DNA from 2 places in the Streptomyces sp. NPDC058646 genome. Region 2 is predicted to be linked to the other one. Evidence: predicted binding sites of a transcription regulator. Region 2 holds the regulator's gene; the other holds the start of a gene.

Region 1 (3,402 bases), on a different contig from region 2:
CGCGCCCCAGCACCCTGCGTCCCCGGAGCCCGGGCGGGCGCCGTCGGGCGGCGGGACGGGGGGACCGGGGCCCGGGCCGTTGCCCGGGGTGCTCGTCGGGGTCGGCTGGGTCGCGGAGCGGCTCGGGGCCCCCGGGCTGGTGCTCTTCGACGCCTCCGTCGGCGCCCACCGCGGTGCGGACCACCGGATCCCGGGCGCCCGCCCGTTCGACCTCGACGGCGCCCTGTCCGACCACGACGCACCCGCCCCGCACACCATGCCCGGCCCGGCCGCGTTCACCGAGGCGCTGCGGGCCCTCGGCGTCGACGACACCGACACCCTCGTCGTCTACGACGCGGCCGGCGTCTACTCCAGCGCCCGCGCCTGGTGGATGCTGCGCGCCATGGGCTTCGACCGGGCGGCCGTGCTCGACGGCGGACTGCCCGCCTGGACGGCCGCGGGCCTGCCCGTCGAGGCCGCCGGCCCGGCCTACGAGGGCCCGCGCGGCTCGTTCACGGCCCGCCCCCGTGCCGGGCTGCTCGTCGGCAGCGCCACCGTCACCGCCGCCCTGGCCGACCCGGCCGCGGCCGTCCTGGACGCCCGGACCCGGGGGCGGTTCGCCGGCATCGCGCCCGAACCCCGCCCCGGCCTGCGCGGCGGCCACATGCCCGGCGCGGTCAACCTGCCGTTCGGCGAGCTCCAGGGACCAGACGGGCGCATGCGGCCGCCCGCCGAACTCCGCGAGGCCTTCGGGGCGGTGGCCGGGGACCGGCGGCGGCTGTACTTCAGCTGCGGCTCGGGCGTCACGGCCTGCGTGCTGGCCCTCGGCGCGGACCTCGCCGGGTACCGGGACCTGGCCGTGTACGACGGCTCCTGGAGCGAATGGGGCATGCCCTCCGACCTCCCGGTGACCACGGGCCCGGCAGCAGGCCCCGCGGCGGAACCGGTGGCGGGACCGGCGACCGGGGGATAACCCCACCCGGGGCCCGGGTACCGGCCCCATCGGCTGCGCGGCGCCCGCTGCCCCAGGATCGAGACATGAGACCTCACGCCCCGTCACATCGCCTCGCGCGCACGGCAGCCGCCGCCCTCGGCGCCGGACTGCTCCTGGCAGGCTGCTCCTTCACCGACGGCCCGGAGCGGACGGCGAGCGCCGACGCCACCGTCACCGAGGCCGTCACCGAGGTGGAGCTGACGGGTGCCCGCTCCGGTTCCATCGAGGTGGTCCCCGGCGCCGGCACGGGCGTCACCGTCCGCCGTACCGTCCACTACCGCGGCGACACCCGGCCCGCCCCCGGCCAGCAGGTCTCGTCCGGAGTCCTGACCTTCACCGACGGCTGCTCCGGCAGCTGCGTCATCGACTACCGCCTGGAGGTCCCCGCCTCCGCCACCGTCCGGCTCGGCAACAGCAGCGGGAAGATCGCCGTGACCGGGGTGGCGGCCGCCGACCTGACGTCCGGCTCCGGCGCGGTCCGGGCCGACCGGGTCGCGGGCCCGCTGAAGATCCGCACCTCCTCGGGCGAGATCACCGCGACCGGCCTGGCCGGTCCGAGCGCCGACGTCCGCTCCGGCTCGGGCGACGCCCGCCTGGACTTCACACGGGCGCCGGCCTCGGTCGCCGCCGAGACCACCTCCGGCGACGTCACCCTCGAGGTCCCCGCGGCCGCGTACCGCCTCGCGGTCTCGACGACCTCCGGCGACCGCGAGGTCTCCCTCCCCGCCGACCCGGCGGCCCCCTCCTCCCTCTCCGCGAAGACCACCTCGGGCGACGTGCGCATCTCCGCCGCCGACTGACCGGCGCACGGCCGCCGCGGGCTGTTCGCCCGGGGCGAACGGGTGTTGGGGAACACCAGGGGGCGCAGATGCATTGAGTCGGCATAGCTCAACTTCACTGCCGGAGGGAAGATCATGGCTTCGACGTCCGTAACGCTCACCCTGCCCGTGCTGCCGCTTGACGACGAGGTCGTGCTGCCCGGAATGGTGGTCCCCCTCGACCTGTCCGACGCCGAGGTGCGGGGGGCCGTCGAGGCCGCCCAGGCGGCGGCCGGGACCGGGAAGCCCCGGGTGCTGCTGGTTCCGCGCATCGACGGCAAGTACACGGGCACCGGGGTGCTGGGGACCGTCGAGCAGGTCGGCCGCCTCTCCGACGGGGACCCCGGCGCACTCATCCGCGGCCGCGGCCGCGTCCGCATCGGCGCCGGGACCACCGGCCCGGGCACCGCGCTCTGGGTCGAGGGCGAAACCGTGGAAGAGAACGTGCCGGACCCGCTGCCCGGCGCGGTCGCCGAGCAGGTCAAGGAGTACAAGGCGCTGGCCACCAGCTGGCTCAAGAAGCGCGGGGCCTGGCAGGTCGTCGACCGGGTCCAGCAGATCGAAGGGGTCTCCGCCCTCGCCGACAACTCCGGGTACTCCCCCTTCCTGACGGTCGAACAGAAGGTCGAGCTGCTGGAGACCGGTGACGCCGTCGCCCGCCTCGGGCTCGCCGTCAAGTGGCTCCGCAACCACCTCGCCGAGCAGGACGTGGCCGAGTCCATCGCCAAGGACGTCCAGGACGGCGTCGACAAGCAGCAGCGCGAGTTCCTGCTCCGCCGCCAGCTGGAGGCGGTCCGCAAGGAACTCCGCGAGCTGAACGGCGAGAAGGAAGGCGAGGAGTCCGACGACTACCGGGCCCGCGTCGAGGCCGCCGACCTCCCCGAGAAGGTGCGGGAGGCGGCGCTCAAGGAGGTCGAGAAGCTGGAGCGGTCCAGCGACCAGTCGCCCGAGGGCTCCTGGATCCGGACCTGGCTCGACACCGTCCTGGAACTCCCCTGGAACGAGCGCACCGAGGACCGGTACGACATCCAGGGCGCGCGGGCCGTCCTCGACGCCGAGCACGCGGGCCTCAGCGACGTGAAGGACCGCATCACCGAGTACCTCGCCGTGCGCAAGCGGCGCTCCGAGCGCGGCATGGGCGTCATCGGCGGACGGCGCGGCGGCGCGGTCCTCGCCCTCGTCGGACCGCCCGGGGTCGGCAAGACCTCGCTCGGCGAGTCGGTGGCCCACGCCATGGGCCGCAAGTTCGTCCGGGTCGCACTCGGCGGCGTACGGGACGAGGCCGAGGTGCGAGGACACCGGCGGACCTACGTGGGCGCCCTGCCGGGCCGTATCGTCCGCGCGATCAAGGAGGCCGGGTCCATGAACCCGGTGGTGCTCCTCGACGAGATCGACAAGGTCGGCTCCGACTTCCGCGGCGACCCGGCCGCCGCCCTGCTGGAGGTCCTCGACCCGGCCCAGAACCACACCTTCCGGGACCACTACCTGGAGGTGGAACTGGACCTGAGCGATGTGGTGTTCCTGGCCACGGCCAACGTCCTGGAGGCCATCCCGGAAGCCCTCGCCGACCGGATGGAGCTGGTCCGCCTGGACGGCTACACCGAGGACGAG
Region 2 (3,402 bases):
AGCGAACTGCTTCCGACTCTGGACGACATCGGCCGGGCGCGGGAGCATGGCGAGCTGGTGGGCGGTTTCAAGTCGGTGGCCGAATCCCTGGAGACGGTCGCCGCCAAGATGGGCCTGCAGCAGTTCGGCAAGGAGGGCGAGCCCTTCGACCCGACGATCCACGAGGCCCTGATGCACTCGTACGCGCCGGACGTCACCGAGACGACCTGCGTGGCGATCCTGCAGCCGGGGTACCGGATCGGCGAGCGTACGATCCGCCCCGCGCGGGTCGCGGTGGCCGAGCCCCAGCCGGGCACGGCCCCCAAGTCCGAGTCCGCGGAAGGCGAAACGCCGTCGGACAAGGACGCGGATGCCCCCGACAAGGGCTGACGCACCCCACGTAGAGGCACGGGAGGAGGGACACCGGGGATGAGCACGAAGGACTTCGTCGAGAAGGACTACTACAAGGTCCTCGGTGTCCCGAAGGACGCCACCGAGGCCGAGATCAAGAAGGCGTACCGCAAGCTCGCCCGCGAGTTCCACCCGGACGCCAACAAGGGCGACGCCTCCGCCGAGGAGCGCTTCAAGGAGATCTCCGAGGCGAACGACGTCATCGGCGACCCGAAGCGGCGCAAGGAGTACGACGAGGCCCGCGCCCTGTTCGGCAACGGGGGCTTCCGCCCCGGGCCGGGCGGGGGCGGCGGGTCCTTCAACTTCGACCTGGGCGACCTCTTCGGCGGCACCCAGCAGGGCGGCCCGGCCGGCGGCTTCGGCGGCGGTCTGGGCGACGTCTTCGGCGGCCTGTTCAACCGCGGCGCTGCCGGCGGCCCGGGTACCCGGGCCCAGCCGCGCCGCGGCCAGGACGTCGAGTCGGAGGTCACCCTCTCCTTCACGGAGGCGGTGGACGGGGCCACGGTCCCGCTCCGGATGTCCTCACAGGCGCCCTGCAAGGCCTGTTCGGGCACCGGCGACAAGAACGGCACCCCCCGGGTGTGCCCGACCTGCGTCGGCACCGGCCAGGTCTCGCGGGGCAGCGGCGGCGGATTCTCGCTGACCGATCCCTGTGCCGACTGCAAGGGCCGCGGCCTGATCGCGGAGACCCCCTGCGACGTCTGCAAGGGCAGCGGCCGGGCGCGCAGCTCCCGCACCATGCAGGTCCGGATCCCGGCGGGCGTCTCCAACGGCCAGCGGATCCGGCTGCGCGGCAAGGGTGCGCCGGGCGAGCGCGGCGGTCCGGCCGGTGACCTCTACGTCGTGGTGCACGTGGATCCGCACCCGGTGTTCGGGCGCAAGGACGACAACCTCACGGTGACCGTTCCGGTGACCTTCGCGGAGGCGGCGCTGGGCGCCGAGATCAAGGTCCCGACCCTGAACGGCCCCTCGGTGACGCTGAAGCTCCCGCCGGGCACGCCCGGCGGCCGGACCATGCGGGCCCGCGGCAAGGGCGCGGTCCGCAAGGACGGCACCCGCGGCGACCTGCTGGTGACGGTCGAGGTGACCGTCCCCGCGGAGCTGTCGGACAAGGCCCGCGAGGCGCTGGAGATGTACCGCGAGGCGACGGAGTCGGAAGACCCGCGCTCCGCGCTGTTCGAGTCCGCGAAGGGAGCATGAGATGGACGGCCGCCGCAACCAGCCCCGTTTCGGCAACGGGGCTTACCAACTCACCGACGAGACCCCGGTCTACGTGATCTCGGTGGCCGCCCAGCTCTCGGGTCTGCACCCGCAGACCCTCCGCCAGTACGACCGCCTCGGCCTGGTCTCCCCGGACCGTACGGCCGGGCGCGGCCGGCGGTACTCGGCCCGTGACATCGAGCTGCTCCGCACGGTGCAGGCGCTGTCCCAGGACGAGGGCATCAACCTGGCGGGCATCAAGCGGATCATCGAACTGGAGAACCAGGTCGCCGCGCTCCAGCAGCGCGTCGCCGAACTCTCCGCGGCGGTGGACGGTGCGGCCGCCACCCTTCGGGCCCGAGAGGCCCAGGTGCACGCGTCGTACCGGCGGGACCTGGTCCCGTACGCGCCGCCGCAGCCGGGCAATGCGCTGGTCGTCTGGCGTCCCAAGCGCCCGATGGACTGAACCGCCCCGCAGAACGCGAGAAGGCCCCGCCCGGCACGTCCGGGCGGGGCCTTTCGCGGTGCGCGGACGGCCTCCGGGCGGCCTCCCGGTGCGCGGGCGGGTTCTCGGTCGGCCGCGGTGCGCGGGGCGCTCAGAGGTGCCGTTCCGGGGCCGGGTCCGAAGGGCGGCCGAGGATGCCGGACTGGGCGATGAGGTAGCCGAGCTGGGCGCGGCTGCCGCTGCCCAGGGTGGTGGCGAGCTTGGCGATGTGGGCCCGGCAGGTGCGCACGTTCATGCCGAGGCGGCGGGCGATGGCCTCGTCGACGTGGCCCTCGATGAGGAGCTGCGCGATGCTGCGCTGCACGCCCGAGATGCCGCCCGGGGTGCTGCGGTAGGTCACTTCCTCCTGGAGGGGCACGGCGCGGTGCCACAGCTGCTCGAACACCTTGATGAGGTAGTCGACCAGCCCGGGGTGGCGCAGTTCCAGCGCCACCCGGCGGTCGTCGCTCGCCGGGATGAAGGCCACGGTGCGGTCGAAGATGATGAGGCGCTCGATCAGCTCCTCCAGGGTGCGGATCTCCACCTTGCCCATGGAGATCCGGTCCACGTAGGCGAGGGTGCCCTGGCTGTGGCGCGCCGTGTGCTGGTAGAGGGTCCGTATGCTGACGCCGCGGTCGATCAGCGGCTCGTCCCGTTCCAGGGCCTGGGTGAGGGCGACCGAGGGGCGGGCCCCTCCTGGCTGGACCGTCAGGACCTCGGTGTGGCACTCGGCCGTCGCGAGGTTCAGGGCGGCGTTGATCCGTTCGAAACCTTCCAGCACCGTGATGGCGTGGGTGTTGGCCGGGTTCTGCGCACTGATGGCCAGGAACGGCTCGAAAGTATCGGTGAGATCTACAGCGCTGCGCCGGCGGTCCTGGATCTCGCGTTCAATCGGATGCAGCCGTTGGGCCAATGCGACGGATGGGGGAACCGGACGCAGTTGGTTCGCGTCATCCGGGTCGGGCTGCAGAAGAGCGAATTCAAGCAGGCAGGGGGCATTCTGGATCTCCCCCCGGGCGATCCTGCCGGTGCTCAGTGCTGCCGCGTACAGCCGCGTCCCCTCGTCACACATGGACGTGACGGGGTGGGGATGTGTCGGTTTTGTGTCGGTTCGCGTCAAATCTCCACCCCCCAGGGTCCTGAACATGCAAGAACATGATGCATCGTCCCTGTGGCATTGACGTGCCTGAATGAGCCATCGTCTGACACGCGGGGGAGAGGATTCCATCAAGTGAGGACGAAGCCGACCATGTACAAGAGAATGCTTCGCTCGGTGCTTGCCATAGTTTTCTCCGCCGTTGCGGTTTTTTGGGCAGTCAGCGCCGTCG

What was found. Region 2 encodes HspR, which represses chaperone genes until heat shock. Its sites were predicted from a motif close to TTGAGNNNNNNNNNCTCAA; they were not measured.
Region 1: a site for HspR is predicted at 1,847-1,865, ahead of lon (endopeptidase La). Genes of this name have one in related genera too.

What each region holds. Positions count from the first base shown of each region.
Region 1 is NZ_JBHXRK010000010.1:240,141-243,542, forward strand. Features, by position in the region: gene ACFWUZ_RS15285 (sulfurtransferase) at 80-952, shown strand; gene ACFWUZ_RS15290 (DUF4097 domain-containing protein) at 1,018-1,773, shown strand; gene lon (endopeptidase La) at 1,888-3,402, shown strand, end outside.
Region 2 is NZ_JBHXRK010000022.1:3,847-7,248, forward strand. Features, by position in the region: gene grpE (nucleotide exchange factor GrpE) at 1-369, shown strand, start outside; gene dnaJ (molecular chaperone DnaJ) at 409-1,590, shown strand; gene ACFWUZ_RS25075 (heat shock protein transcriptional repressor HspR) at 1,592-2,056, shown strand; gene ACFWUZ_RS25080 (helix-turn-helix transcriptional regulator) at 2,187-3,221, opposite strand.